DNA from 2 places in the Alkalihalobacillus phoenicis genome. Region 2 is predicted to be linked to the other one. Evidence: riboswitches for the same ligand, from Rfam matches in the RefSeq annotation. Region 2 holds a riboswitch; the other holds the start of a gene.
What was found. A riboswitch is a leader RNA that binds a small molecule or an ion and turns the genes downstream of it on or off. The one in region 2 is predicted to bind S-adenosylmethionine.
Positions count from the first base shown of each region.

Region 1: it holds a riboswitch for S-adenosylmethionine, as region 2 does, so the genes downstream of both, AA0017_RS11640 (homoserine dehydrogenase) here and AA0017_RS20420 (methionine ABC transporter ATP-binding protein) in region 2, are expected to answer to the same signal.

Region 1 covers NZ_CP154853.1:2,416,393-2,424,145, reverse strand. The annotation lists gene aspS (aspartate--tRNA ligase) at 1-1,540, shown strand, start outside; SAM riboswitch class I at 1,608-1,723, shown strand; gene AA0017_RS11640 (homoserine dehydrogenase) at 1,802-3,031, shown strand; gene AA0017_RS11635 (hypothetical protein) at 3,002-3,304, opposite strand; RNA gene ssrS (6S RNA) at 3,470-3,650, shown strand; gene AA0017_RS11625 (MBL fold metallo-hydrolase) at 3,883-4,842, opposite strand; gene AA0017_RS11620 (ABC transporter substrate-binding protein) at 5,126-6,361, shown strand; gene AA0017_RS11615 (branched-chain amino acid ABC transporter permease) at 6,446-7,312, shown strand; gene AA0017_RS11610 (branched-chain amino acid ABC transporter permease) at 7,313-7,753, shown strand, end outside.
Region 2 covers NZ_CP154853.1:4,352,451-4,360,203, reverse strand. The annotation lists gene AA0017_RS20435 (L-lactate permease) at 1-1,237, shown strand, start outside; gene AA0017_RS20430 (MetQ/NlpA family ABC transporter substrate-binding protein) at 1,501-2,343, opposite strand; gene AA0017_RS20425 (methionine ABC transporter permease) at 2,379-3,047, opposite strand; gene AA0017_RS20420 (methionine ABC transporter ATP-binding protein) at 3,034-4,050, opposite strand; SAM riboswitch class I at 4,133-4,238, opposite strand; gene AA0017_RS20415 (iron-containing alcohol dehydrogenase family protein) at 4,438-5,532, shown strand; gene eutH (ethanolamine utilization protein EutH) at 5,574-6,656, opposite strand; gene AA0017_RS20405 (substrate-binding domain-containing protein) at 6,718-7,659, opposite strand.

The DNA of each region.
Region 1 (7,753 bases), 1.9 Mb from region 2:
TGAAAATACGATTAATGAAAAGATTGCAACAGGCAAAATTGAAGTGCATGCACAAAGTGTTCAAATTTTAAATGCATCAAAATCACTACCATTTCAAATTGAAGCAAACACAGACGCTTCTGAGGACATCCGTTTAAAATATCGTTACCTTGACCTACGTCGTCCAGACATGCAAGAAACATTTAAACTACGTCACCAAACGACAAAATTGATTCGTAACTTTTTAGATGAACAAACATTTATGGAAATCGAAACACCGATGCTGACTAAAAGCACACCTGAAGGAGCTCGTGACTATTTAGTTCCTAGTCGTGTTCATCCTGGTGAGTTTTACGCATTGCCACAATCACCGCAAATTTTTAAACAGCTATTAATGGTGTCCGGTTTTGAGCGTTATTATCAAATTGTTCGCTGTTTCCGTGACGAGGATTTACGTGCAGACCGTCAGCCAGAATTTACACAAATTGATATTGAAACTTCATTTATGGATAAAGAAGAATTGCTAGCGATAACAGAAACAATGATGGCGAAAGTCATGAAAGAAGTGAAAGGTTTGGACGTGACGTTACCATTCCCTCGTTTAACGTATGACGATGCAATGAATCGTTATGGATTAGATAAACCAGACACGCGCTTTGGGATGGAGTTAATTGATTTAACAGAAGCATTAAAGGACACGGAATTTAAAGTGTTTAAATCTGCTTTAACAACTGGTGGAACGGTTAAAGGACTTAATCTTGAAGGTGGAGCGGATAAGTTTTCGCGTAAAGAAATTGATGCTTTAACGGACTTTGTTAAACAATATGGAGCAAAAGGTCTTGCTTGGTTAAAAGTAGAAGAAGAAGGATTAAAAGGACCAATTGCTAAATTCTTTACGGATGAACAGACTTCAGCATTAATGGAAACGATGAATGCGAAAGTCGGCGATTTATTATTTTTTGGGGCAGATAAAAAACAAGTTGTGTTCGATAGTTTAGGTGCACTTCGTTTAAAATTTGGTAAGCAGTTTAACTTAATTGATGAATCAAAATACAACTTCCTATGGGTAGTCGACTTCCCACTTGTTGAATTTGATGAAGATGCGAAACGTTTTGTTGCACTTCACCATCCGTTCACAAGCCCGAAAAAAGAAGACATGGAATTGCTTGCGACAGACCCAGCAAATGTCCGTGCCGATGCTTATGATTTAGTATTGAATGGTTATGAGTTAGGTGGAGGTTCACAACGTATTTATCAACGTGATGTCCAAGAAAAAATGTTTAATGCTCTTGGGTTTACACCAGAAGGGGCAAAAGAAGAGTTCGGATTCTTATTAGAAGCGTTTGAATATGGAACACCTCCACATGGTGGAATTGCTCTTGGGTTAGACCGATTTGTTATGCTGCTTGCAGGGCGTCATAATTTACGTGATACGATTGCCTTCCCGAAAACAGCTAGTGCAAGTGACTTATTAACAAATGCTCCAAGTCATGTAAGTCTTGAGCAGTTACTTGATCTAAATTTATCTGTGATTGCGAAAAAAACGGAAAAGGTACTTTAGGGAAAAATTGGATTGACAAACTAAATTCTTTTCCTTTATAATCGTAATAACTTTAAAACGACAATTAAACTTATCTAGAGTGGCGGAGGGGACTGACCCGAAGAAGCCCGGCAACCTATTTGCGTGCCAAGCAAATAAAGGTGCTACATTCAGCAGGATGCTAGTCATTCTGAAAGATAAGAAAAGGCCAAAAAAACCTTTCCTTATTGGAAAGGTTTTTTTACTTATTAAGCGAGTATTTGTGAGAGAGGGGCCAGGAAGATGAAAATAGGGTTAATTGGTTTTGGCACAGTAGGAAAAGGAGTTGCAGACCGAATTGAGGCGACAAGAGAACAACTACAAGCAAAATTTGGTCAGGAGATTACAATCGAAGGAATTTTGATTAAAAATAGAAATCAGTACGTAGAGAATGAACATGCCACAGTGATAACAAATGATTGGACTGAATTTTGCCAAAAATGTGATTATGACATTATTTTTGAAGCGATTGGTGGACTTGAACCGGCCTTCTCCTATACGGAATATTTTTTAGAAAAAGGGACACCTGTGATTACCGCGAATAAACAACTTGTAGCTGAATACGGGGAACTTTTAGAAGATATTGCGACACGAAATCAGACTTATTACGGTTATGAAGCCGCTGTTGCAGGAGGAATTCCAATTATTAATGTGATAAAAGGATTACTAACAACGACACTTGTCACAAAAGTGAGTGGAATCTTGAACGGGACAACGAATTATATTTTGACAGAAATGAAAGAAAAAGGCTTGTCCTTTGCAGAGGCACTAAAGGCGGCTCAAGAGCTTGGTTACGCTGAAAGTGACCCGACCGATGATATAGAAGGGTATGATGCTTCATATAAAATTCGAATTTTAGCAAAATGTTGTTTCGGGTTTTGGATCAACCGTGAGAATGTGACAAGAAGAGGAATGGATGAGATGAAAGATTGGCAAATAGAATTAGCGGAACGGCTTGGTTTAACATTAAAAATAGTCGGGGAAGCAACGTTGTTTTCGGGTGAAATAAAGGCCGAAGTAGCTCCTGTTTTTTTTACAGAAGAAGAGGCGTTTTCAAAAATTTCTGGGGTGACTAACGCAGTTAAAGTACAAGGGCCAACAATTGGGGAATTAACCTTTACTGGACCAGGTGCTGGAAAGGAAGCCACGGCAAATAGCATGATTGAGGATTTTCTTTTTCATACCGATTTTCGAGGACATAGAAGCGGCTGGAATGGCTCTCCTGTATTAGAGGTTAGAGAAGATAGTACATCACTTGTTTTTAATTCTAATCCGACTGACCTTCAAATCGAGGAGTTACTCCATCCAGAAGCTAAAATTATTTACAGAGAAAAAAGTCCAGATGGAGAGACAGTTATCGTGACAGGGCAACCTGAATTCAAACATGAGTCGGTTCAGGTGATCAAAATAGAAGGCTCACTTGATAATATTCATATGAATCGCTCACTCGAACTCAGCCGTCTCACTTCTTAATTTTTTAAATACATCAATAAATAAATGAGGTTCTGAACGAATATGGAAGGTCCGTACACCTTGTGTTGTGTGTAAATATAAATAACCGATCGCCTTCTCTTCTTTTAATCGGTAGGAAATATCTAAAATCGATTTAATCGGAAATCGTTCATTTTTTGCGATAATGGAGTCCTTATTTATCAGGAGATCAAAGGAGGTTTCAACGATTTTTTTTTCGATTAAACCAATCTCTTGTTTAATTTGAATACATCGTTGCTTGGCTAGTGGTTCCATCTCTTCATTCACTTCCTTAGAATTAAAATAGGTTGAATCTTCCTTGTTTTGCTAATAATACTGTACCATAGCAAAAGCAAGTGTTCCAAATAGGATAATAGTTTGAATATTAAAAAAATCATTGAATGAATGGAGCTTGCGCTGTATAATAAGCATTAAGAAACAGAAATCCTGTGATGTTCGTTATCTTTAAACGTTTTGAGCCAACGTTTTTTGATCGGGAGCATATATGTTGCTTTTTGGATTACAAGCCTAAACGATTAGGACTTAAGAAGAAAAGCACAGGGCACCCACCTGCTGGAGCAGGTTCAAAGCTTTAGTTGAATACGGCATACACGGGATTTCTGTCCTACATAATGATGATAGAGATATAAGCTATCTTTTTTGGGAGGAATAGTACCAAAATGGGATAGTTTTTTTGTTTGCGGATTGTTGGGCAAGTCTTGAAAGTCTCGAAATATGAACAAGCACAAGAAGTTACATAGCTTCATGTGCTTTTTTAATTGGTGAAAAATGGAGCTGGAATTATTCGCTGGCATTTTTATGTCTCTTTTGGACGAGCTATTAATTTTTGTGCCTTATCCATTTTGAATAAAATAGTTCCAAACACCATTTTGTTTCTTTTTAACGACTTGATCGTTATTCTCTAAATAATCTAAGTGCCCAATGATTTCAGACATTACGAGTGAAAACTGGGAGGAGTAGCGGTGCTCATACATCTCTAAGGCAAGGGCATTTCCGGTGTTCACTCCTACTTTTATATATTCTAATAATCTATTTGCTTTTTGGTCGATTCCAGTGATACGTTGCCTAATAAGGTCATGCGGGTTCGTAATTATTGAGCCATGACCAGAGTAAACCTTTTTTAAAGGCAACTGCAAACATTTTTCTAAAGAATGTTTATGCTCGACAAGCGTCAGTATCTTCTCTCCGTCTAAATTAGGCTCAACAATCGCATTACTCGATATATGCTCAATTAATAAATCTCCTCCAAATAATACTTCCTCATCCCTTTTATAAAAAGCGACTTGATCCGGAGAGTGTCCAGGAAAATCAATAACTTCAAACCCTTCATATTGATCTGGCATCCGAGTTAAATCTGCTTGAATGGCATTTGCTTGGTTTTTGACAAGGGACTCTTTTAAATAGCTCACTTGGTTTTCTCCAGCTAAACCACAACCCATTTCTTGATAAAGTTCTTTAAAGAATTGAATACGGCGTTGCAAAAAACGAGGCTCTCTTTTTAATCTTGGAAAAGCTTCAGGATGAACATAAATAGGAATGGCATTCGTTTTAGCAATATAATTAACCAACCCAACATGATCGATATGGTGATGGGTTAAAAGAATAGCTGTTAGATCGTTCAATGAAAAGCCATACTGATGTAAATTCTTTTCAAAATGTTCAACAAAACTGGGAGCATTAAAGCCTGCATCAATAAGTAAGAGTGAACGTTCTGTTTTCACAAGGTAGAAATTAATCGATTTTAAATTGGATGGATGTTTTATTTCAATTGGAAAAATTTGATATTTTTTCATTGTACCTCCTTTTTTTTAGCGGGTAATTCATTATGTAATAAACACGAAAATTTATTATTCGTAATGATTCAAAATAGGAAAAATACAGAAAATACTTATCTTTTATAGTAAAGGACAACTTAATAAAAATCAATTTAAGAAATAAATGTTTTATTTTTGCAACGAAAGTTTAAAAAAGCTATTGAAATTCAGAATGTTTAGATATATTATAAAATTCAGATACAGAACTTTAATCAAGACTTGATTTTTGAAAGCGTATTCATGAAAAGGGAGGATTTTAATAATGAAAAAGTCACCGATTTTATTTGTCACAATGTTTCTTTTGGTATTCTTTCTAATGGCCTGTGGTAATAGTGCAATTCAAAGTACTGGTTCTTCGAATGAACAGCCAAGTAATAATGGTTCAAATGAAGAAACGGATGAGCAAGAAGTTGTTAAGATTGGAAGTATTTTACCTTTCTCGGGTGTCTACGCTTCGCTTGGAAAGGATTTATCTGATGGAATGAAACTGTATTTTGATGAAGTAGATTGGGAAGCTGCGGGTGTGAAGATTGAAATGATTGAGGAGGACACGGAAGCAGATCCTCAAGTAGCTTTAAGAAGGCTACGAAAATTAATGGATCAAGATCAGATTGATATATTGACAGGTGCGGTTAGTACAGCAGTCGCTTATGCGGTCCGTGATGAAGTAGATTCAAATCAGTTACCATATTTGGCTTCTCATGCGGGGGGGAATGATTTAACAAGAGCTCAAAGAAGTGATTATATTTGGCGCTCTTCGTTTTCCTCATGGCAAATAGGTCATTCAATGGGGGCATGGGCTTACGAGAATATTGGTGAAAAGATTTATATGGCTGCTGCGGATTATGCATTTGGGCGCGAAGTATCGGCTGCATTTAAAGAGGCTTATGAAGCGGCCGGGGGTGAAATCGTTGGTGAAGTGTATCCGCCACTAGGGAATAATGATTATGCCTCTTATTTAACAACGATTGGTTCAGCGGAAGCAGATGGAGTTTATGGATTTTTTGCAGGAAGTGATGCGGTGCGATTTGTTCAACAATATGAACAATACGGTTTAAAGGAACGTTTTCCTTTAATTGGTTCAGGTTGGCTTGTTGCTGAAGATTTACGAGAGTCGATTGGAATGGCAGCTGAAGGGGCTTTTGTCTCTACTTTTTGGGACTACAATTTAGAAACAGCAGAAAACCAAGAGTTTGTGACAGCTTATGAAGAAGCTTATGACCGTCGACCAACCATTGAATCATTAGAAGGCTATGATGCAGCAAGGATCATTGTTGAAGCTATAACGGCTCTTGATGGTGATGTAAAAGATCCAGACAAAATCGTTGAGGCAATTTCAGAAGTTGAATTTGTTAGCCCACGAGGACCAATCAAGTTTGATCAGGACACTCATCACATTATTCAAAACCTTTATATTACGGAAACAGTAGTCGAGGGCGACAGAACAGAAAATAAAATATTGGAAACCGTGGAGTCTGTCCAAGATCCGGGGGAATAAGTGTTCAAAATGGTAGTATCGGTGGGGGCGAGTCTTGCCCCCAGCTAGTAAATGCTTGATCAATAGATAGAGAGGGGTATTGATGTGGATATTATCGGAGCACAGTTAGTGAATGGATTATCATACGGACTGTTGTTATTTATTATTACTTGTGGACTTTCCTTGGTTTTTGGAATATTAGGGGTTTTGAATTTAGCACATGGATCCTTGTATATGTTTGGTGCTTATATCGCTTATTCCTTAACCGCAACCTTTTCGCAAAGTTTTTGGTTGGCACTCATTATCGCCCCTCTAATTGTTGCTTTAATTGCATTGGTCGTGGAACGAGTTTTACTGCGCCCAACGTATCAACTCGGTCACCTGTCTCAAGTATTGCTTACGTTTGGTTTAGCGTATGTTTTCCATGATATCGCCTCTATTATATGGGGATCGAATGTCTTAACGATTGTTGTACCGGAAGTTTTTTCTGGTTCAATCTCGTTGTTTAATCAGGTTTTTCCAGTTTATCGTTTAGTCGTTATTCTTGTCGGAATATTAATCGCTGCTATTTTATGGTATATCCAGAGCCGAACAAGGTGGGGAGCGATTATCCGTGCTGGCTTAAGTGATAAGGATATGGTTGGGGCATTAGGTGTCAATATTAAGCTAGTATTTACGGTTGTCTTTGTGATTGGAGGACTGTTAGCAGGTTTTGGCGGTGTTGTAGCAGCCCCCATTTTAGGCATTTATCCTAGTATGGAGTTCCAAACACTTATTTTAGCTTTAGTTGTGTTAGTTATTGGTGGGCTTGGTTCAATTGCGGGTACACTTGTAGCAAGTATACTTGTCGGCATTGTTGAAACTTTTAGCCGGTTTTTATTCCCTGAACTTAGTATGTTTCTCATTTTTGGCTTAATGGCGGTTGTTTTAGTCGTCAAACCAAATGGATTATTAGGAAAGAAGGTGGCCTAAATGAAAACATTCGTTTCCTTTGTGGCTGTTCTTGTTTTATTAGGTTTAGCGCCGTTTGTTTTATCGTTGTTTCATATTAATCTTCTTTCAGAAATTTTAATTTTAGCCATTTTTGCTTTAAGTTTAAACATCCTCGTAGGTTATACGGGTCTCGTTTCTTTAGGTCATGCTGCTTTTTTTGGAGTTGGAGCATATACGGCAGCATTAACCGCACAAAACCTATCGAGTAATTTATTTGTAACCATTGGTTTAGCTATTATTTGTTCTCTTATTGTCGCAGCCGTTATCGGAATCTTTTGTATGAAAGTAAGTGGATTTTATTTTCTAATGCTGACGCTCGCTTTTTCGCAAATGATTTATTCGTTTGTTTATCAATCGACGACGTTAACAGGTGGTTCAAATGGATTAGCAGGCATTCCGAGGGCAAGTATTGGCGATTTT
Region 2 (7,753 bases):
AAGTGGTTTAGCAGGTGCTGAAAATGTTGCAGCAGAAGTCGCTTCATTAGGTATGACGATGGACGAATATGCTCGTATGATTGGTGGTCAAGTCGCCATTATCCACGGAATTATCGGAATATTAATTCCACTCTTTATGGTGACAATGTTAACTTTCTTTTTTGGAGAAAAACGTAATTTGAGAGCTGGATTTGAGGTCCTCCCATTTACACTATTTGCTGGTATCTCCTTTACGATCCCATCAATGCTTGTAGCCAATTTACTTGGACCTGAGTTTCCGTCTCTTTTAGGTGGATTAATCGGTCTTGCTATTGTCATTCCATTAGCGAAAAAAGGATTTTTAATGCCTAAATCAACTTGGAATTTCAAGAAAGAATCTGAGTGGGATCCAGAATGGACGGGTTCGTTAAAAGCTGAACCATTGACAGCCCCAACTGTAAGTGGCTTTAAAGCATGGCTCCCATATATTGTCATGGCTATTATCCTAGTGGTAACCCGCATTAATGTCTTACCATTTGGGAATTGGTTAAAAACATTAGAAATTTCCTTTACAAATGTATTCGATTCAGAAATATCATTTGCGAGTACACCATTATTCTTACCAGGATTTATTATGGTGGTCACCTCATTATTTGCCTACATTCTATATAGTATGAACAAAAATTCTTACGGCCGAGCTTTTAAAGAATCGAGTGGGATGATTGCTAAAGCAGCGCCTGCACTATTGTTTGCTGTTCCTATGGTACAAGTATTCATTAATTCAGGAGCAGGAACTGAATTAGCCAGTATGCCGATTGTTCTGGCTGAATATGTTTCCAATTTAGCAGGTGGCATGTGGCCATTATTTGCCCCTGTTGTAGGAGCGTTAGGTGCATTCGTAGCGGGGAGTAATACGGTTTCAAATATGATGTTCTCTCTATTCCAATTTAGTACAGCAGATAACATCGGTTTAAACCCTGCCTTTATTGTTGCCTTACAAGCAGTCGGTGGTGCAGCAGGTAACTTAATCTGTGTTCACAACGTTGTATCGGCTTCAGCAACTGCCGGTATTGTCGGTAAAGAAGGATTGTTAATTAGAAGATTGTTAATTCCACTTGCTTATTATTTAGCATTTGCCGGTGCAATCGGATATGTTTACTTTTACGGAGTTGGGTTTAACATCGGAACGATTATTATTGTCGGGATTATTGCCCTCTTAATTTTCTTAGCGGTTAAAAATCGTAAAAAATCAAATTAACCATAAAACAGCCATGCTAACGTGGCTGTTTTTTTATTTCCGCAAATAAAGTTGACCTAACGAGACATTCTCTCAGCTTGACTCAATCTTTTCAGTTAAAGTCTGAACCTACACCGGTGCTCTGCTCCATTGCTTCTGAATTTTCCACCCTAATTCTCCTCCTTAACCATGAAATCAAAAAAACGCCTCAAAGACCAATGCCTTCTTTGAGACGTTCCATTATTTATAGACTATCTATCTGTTTAACTTTAAGCCCTCTTATCCTATTTTCCCATCCAACCAGGCTTACCAAAACCTTTAAATTTCTCATCAATAATTGTTTCAAACTCTTCAGATTCAATCACTTCTTTAATATCTTGAACAAATTGAGCATCCGCATCCGATGTGTTAACCGCAACGACATTCCGGAATTGCTCAGGCATATCTTCTAGGATTAATGCTGCTGTTAAATCAAAATCCGCTGCTAAGGCAAAGTTTCCAGGTACAGCTGCTGCATCTTCATTTTCAACTAGGCGGGCTAATTGACCAGCTTCAACTTCTGGTAACTTGAGATTTTTTGGATTCGCTGTAATATCTTTAACCGATACACGTAATGGGTCGACATCGCCATTCACTTCAATCAATCCTGCATCCGCTAAGACACCTAATGTACGAGCTAAGTTCGTTGGATCGTTGGCAATCGCAATCGTGCTTCCATCTTCAATGTCTTCAAGTGAGTCGAATTTATTTGAATATAGACCCATTGGTGCAGTTGGTACAGCAATTAAATTAGTTAACTCTAAATTATTTTCTTCTGCAAATGACTCTAAATACACCGTATGTTGAAATAAATTCGCATCTAAGTCGCCATTAGCAAGAGCATTATTGGGTTGGACATAATCCGTAAACTCACGATTTTCAACTTCATATCCTTTTTCCTCTAATAATGGTTTAATCGCTTCATTTACCATGTCACTATATGGACCTGTTGTTGCCCCAAACATGATTTTTGTTTTTTCACTGTCTCCACTTTCTGTATCTCCTGTAGTTGCTTCAGAGCTTCCACAAGCCACTAAAAAAGCCATACTCCCTATAATCAATGCTGATTTTAAATAATTTTTTAACATCATTTTCTTCCCCTTCTCCACTCTATTTTTTATATTTAACGCTTGTCTACTGATTTTGCGATAAAATCCCCAAAGTATTGAATTGCTTGAACTAAAACAATTAAAATAATAACGGTCGCAAACATGATTGTATCTTCATAACGGAAATAGCCATATCGAATCGCAAAGTCACCAATTCCCCCACCGCCAACGGTTCCCGCCATGGCTGAGTATCCAATCAAACTAATCGCCGTAATCGTTAATCCACTAATCAAACCTGGTTTGGCTTCTGGCAAAATAATTTCTTTAATAATCAACCATGGTGAAGCACCTACCGCAACAGCCGCTTCAATGACTCCTTTATCAATCTCACGTACAGACGCCTCCACAATCCGAGCGTAAAAAGGAATCGCGGCAACAGATAGGGAAACAGACGCAGCAAGTGGTCCAATCGTCGTTCCAACAATCATTCCAGTCACAGGCATTAAGAATACGATTAAAATTAAAAACGGTACCGAACGAACGAGGTTAATGATAATTCCCGAAGCCACCTTCACAAAACGATTTTCTAAAAAGAGACCTTTATCGGTTACGTATAATAAAATTCCAAAAGGCAATCCAACAATTAAACCGACTGAAAGTGAAATACCAACCATAATCATCGTTTCAAGAAAGGCTTGATTAATCTCTGGTAATAATTCAATGATTCGATTAACGTCTAGCATCTTGAATCACCTCCACAAAAACGTGCTCTTCTAAATAAGCAATCGCTTTTTTGACTTCCTCTTCTTCCCCTACTAGTTCGAAAATAAAAATTCCGAGCGGTGCTTCACCGATGTATTCGACCTTTCCGTGTAAAATATTGCCTCGAACAGAGAACGCTTGAAGCATGTCCGATACGACAGCATCACTGGCAATCCCTCCACGGAACTGCAAGCGTAAAATCGTACCTTCACATTCAGAAAGAAGCTTTTGTGGCAATTCGAAATCAAGGACCGTTTGAATAAATTTTTTCGTTAACTCATTTTGAGGTTCAGCAAAAACGTCATATGTTTGACCTTCTTCCACAATTTCTCCGTCCTGCATGACGGCACAGCGATGGCAAATTTCTTTAACGACTTCCATCTCATGTGTAATTAACACGATAGTAATGCCAAACTCACGGTTAATTCGTTTTAATAAAGCTAAAATTGACTTTGTTGTTGTCGGGTCGAGGGCAGATGTCGCTTCATCACATAATAAGACTTTTGGATTGTTGGCAAGTGCCCTGGCAATACTGACACGTTGGCGCTGTCCCCCACTTAACTGAGCCGGATATTCATTCGCTTTATCAGCTAATCCCACAAGGTCTAATAGTTCCGTGACACGTTCCTTTCTTTTATGCACACTTTTCACTCCAGCAGCCTTTAACGCAAAAGCGACATTATCAAAAACAGTCTTCGAAGCCACTAGATAAAACCCTTGAAAGATCATCCCAATCGATTGTCTCGCTTCTCTTAATTCCTTGCTTGAAAGACTTAACAAATCCACATTATCAATATATATATGTCCAGATGTAGGACGTTCTAATATATTTAAGCAGCGAATCAATGTACTTTTCCCAGCACCACTATAACCAACGATTCCAAAAATTTCTCCTTTTTTTATATCAAGCGAAACTTCCTTCAATCCGATAACTTCTTTTGTTTTTGTTTTAAAAACTTTATTTAAATTCTCAACTTTAATCATCTTCAACCTCTCCCATACATAACAAAACCTTACCAATACAAAAAACCACTTCCATTCAGAAAGAGGCTGATTTAACACTAAATCTTTATCTTCCAGAATGCACCCATTCTGCAGGAGGTAGCACCACTCCACTTGGAAGGTTGCTGTGACTTCACTAGGCCTGTTCCTTCAGTCACTCTTGATAAAATCTATTTGATTTAAATAATAGAATAATCGGAATAAAATCATTTGTCAATCAAATTTTATTATTTCGGTAAAGCGTTAATGAGTGAATCCAAAAACTTTCTTAAAAAAGAGCTTGTTTGGAAATTGACGATTCCATCGATAGGTGTCATAATTATCCGAATATAAAAATAAGATGCCCATTTATAGCAAAAGGAGTTCAAAATGGAGACAATCCAAGTACAGGGTGCCCCTAACTTTTATCAATGTCATCAAGGTGTATTACATAGCTTACCAGAAAAAATAAAGAAACATGGTGCAACAAAAGCTCTTATCTTGCATGGGGAAAAATCATGGAACGCCGCTAAATCCTTTCTCCCTTTGTGGCCTATTTCTGTTACTCACCTTTCCCATCGTAAAAAATGTACACACGAGGAAACAAAACGTATTTCTGCAGTGATCTCTGAAGAAAAAATCGATTTAATCATTGCGGTCGGTGGTGGGACTTGTTGTGACTTAGCCAAAGCGGCCGGACATACTACGAATACAGACGTCATTTTAATACCCACACTCGCATCCAACTGTGCAGCTTGGACACCCTTAAGTGTTTTTTATGATCAGTCTGGAAATTTTGTTGAATATAAAGTTTTTCCAAAATCAACCTATATGGTTTTAGTTGAGCCAGCCATTATTTTGAATTCACCAAAGGACTATTTAAGAGCTGGCATTGGCGATACACTAGCCAAATGGTATGAGGCAGACGTTTTAATTCGACCTCTTTCCGAAAAAACGATTCCCATTCAAATTGCTCATCATGCTGCAAAACTTTGTAAAGAACAACTCATACTGGACGGTGCAGCCGCTCTTTTGGCACAAGAAAATAACCAGTTATCAGATGCTTTTATTCGTGTCGCTGAGACGATTATTTTAGCAGGAGGAATGGTTGGGAGCTACGCCGATCAGTACGGTCGTATTGCTGCGGCTCATTCGATTCATAACGGCTTAACCAAAGTAACCGAAACCGCATCAGTCCTACATGGTGATAAAGTAGCCTATGGCATTCTCGTCCAACTTGTATTAGAAAAACGGTTCGTTGAAATCATTAAATTATTGCCTTTTTATAAAAGTTTATCCTTGCCCATCTCTTTAAAAGAACTAAACATCCAAGAAGAACGACTTGAAGAAGCAACTCAAATCACCGCAACGGCTTCCACTCAAGCTGATGAATCGATTCATTTAATCGGTGAAATCAATCCAAGTGACGTAGCTAAGGCGATGAAAGAACTTGAACAATGTGTCAGTCAATATTCCTCCATATAGTCAAAATAGACAACGAACAAAAAAGCCTTGAATCCTAACATTCAAAGGCTCTTTTCTGATTTGGTAAAAAGAAGAGAAACGACTATCGCACTTACCCCTGCGGTTAACTTTCCAATAATCATTGCAGAAACCATTTCTTGATTCATACCGGCTACAAACCCTAGATGTCCACCAAAAACAAAAGCACCACTTACAGCAAAGGCAATATTGACCACTTTGCCACGCTCATTCATATCTTTAAGCAATGCAAACATCGGAATAATGTGGGCAAGAGAGGCAATCACCCCTGCTGTCGACTGTTCGTTTAATTTCACCAGCGAACCCGCTTTATTTAACGGTCTTGATAAAACCTTTGTCATGACCGCAACAAAAGGAAAGGCACCCGCTAAAACGATGGCGATTAATCCCACTGTTTGAACACCGTCAGCTAATGGTGCTAACCCTGGAATCAAAATAAAGCCGGTTAATGTTTCAATCGCAATCGCAACAAGACCAAAAATGGCGAAACATGTAATGAACGTTCCAAATATTTGGAATAGCTTAATCATTTGTTTCATAAAAAAGATGAGCCCACTCATAATAATGACCGAAAACAAAATAGGAATAATTAAATTCCGTAAGATAAGTTCCATGTCAAAACCGGCCACAAGTCCACCGACCAAACAGCCGATTGGAATCGTACAAAGGCCAATTAAAATACCTTTTGCAAAATAAGGGTGATCGTTTTTTTCGATTAAACCTAGAGCAACTGGAATCGTAAAAGCAACAGTTGGACCAAACATCGTACCGAGCATTACCCAAGCAAACAGCGCGGCCTCTTCTGATTGGGCCATCTCTTCCGCCAACGCATATCCACCCATATCTAGAGCCAAGATCGTATTCGCAAAAGTGGCTGGATCGGCTCCAACTATTAAATAGAGCGGGCTTATGATCGGAATCAAAATACCCGCTATAACAGGAGCTAATGAAACAATACCTACGATAACGAGGGCAAGTGGCCCCATTGCCATAATACCTTCCTTGAATTTTCCCCCTAAGCCAAGTCGATTGCCAATACAGTAATCAACAGCCCCTAAAACAAGAAAAATGGCTAAAATACTGATGATGACTTCATTAATGCTCATTTTATGTTTCCTCTCTCGTTCCTACTATATATAAATGAAAAAGGCTACGCATCGTTAGCCCTTAATCATTTGTTTCATATAAAATCATTCCGGTCTGTGCGGTATCATAATTTCCTAATGATGTAATTTCATCTTTAAAGCTCTGTTTTTTCATTATCGCCTTTACACGACTAATCAGTTCTTTATTTTCAGGTGTTTTTAATAAAACTAAATCGTATCTCTCTATAATGAGTGGAATAAAATCTAAATCAACCATTTTTGCGACTTTTTCGATACCAACCCCAACATCTGCCCTCCCTGCCGCAATTGCTGAAGCTACTCCTAAGTGACTCGATTCGACTTGTTGATAACCATTGACTAGACTTGGCGAGATATCATTTAACCTTAGCTGTTCTTCCAATAAAATTCTCGCACCTGAGCCAATTTCGCGATTGATAAAACGTAACTTCTGATTCTTTAAATCAAGCCAACCTTTGACCGAAAAAGGATTTCCCTTTTGTACCATTAACCCAGCTTTTCGCGATAAAAGGTTCAAAATGATATACGAATGACCGATTAAGACCTTGCGCACATATGGAAGATTATACTCGCCGCTATCCCCATCAAACATATGGAGACTGACGATGTCACAATCCCTTTTATACATATTCATTAACCCATTTAAACTACCTTCATTTGAACGTAAGGCCGTAAGATCTCCGTTTGTCTCCAACTGCTTACCGAGTATATCCAATACGACATCTTGACCACTAATTAAAATCTTCCTCTTAGCTGATTTCCCTTGATGGGCATACTCTTGCGTAGTTATAGGCATACTTTCGATGTTTCTTGGTGCTTTCTTTCCATTTATAAAAAGTTGCAAATCCTTTGATTGAATTCGCATTTGTCTACCAACTTTAAAAGAGGGTAATTTGCCTTTTTTAATTAAATCATAAACCGTTAGTTTCGAAACTTTTAATAAACCGGCCACTTCCTCAACTGTATATGAGATTTCTTGCTCCATCATTATCCCTCCTCATTCTATTGTAATCTTAAATAGGGGACGAGAAAACATTTGATTAAAATATATCTAGCTTTTCATAATTATATCTAGTTAT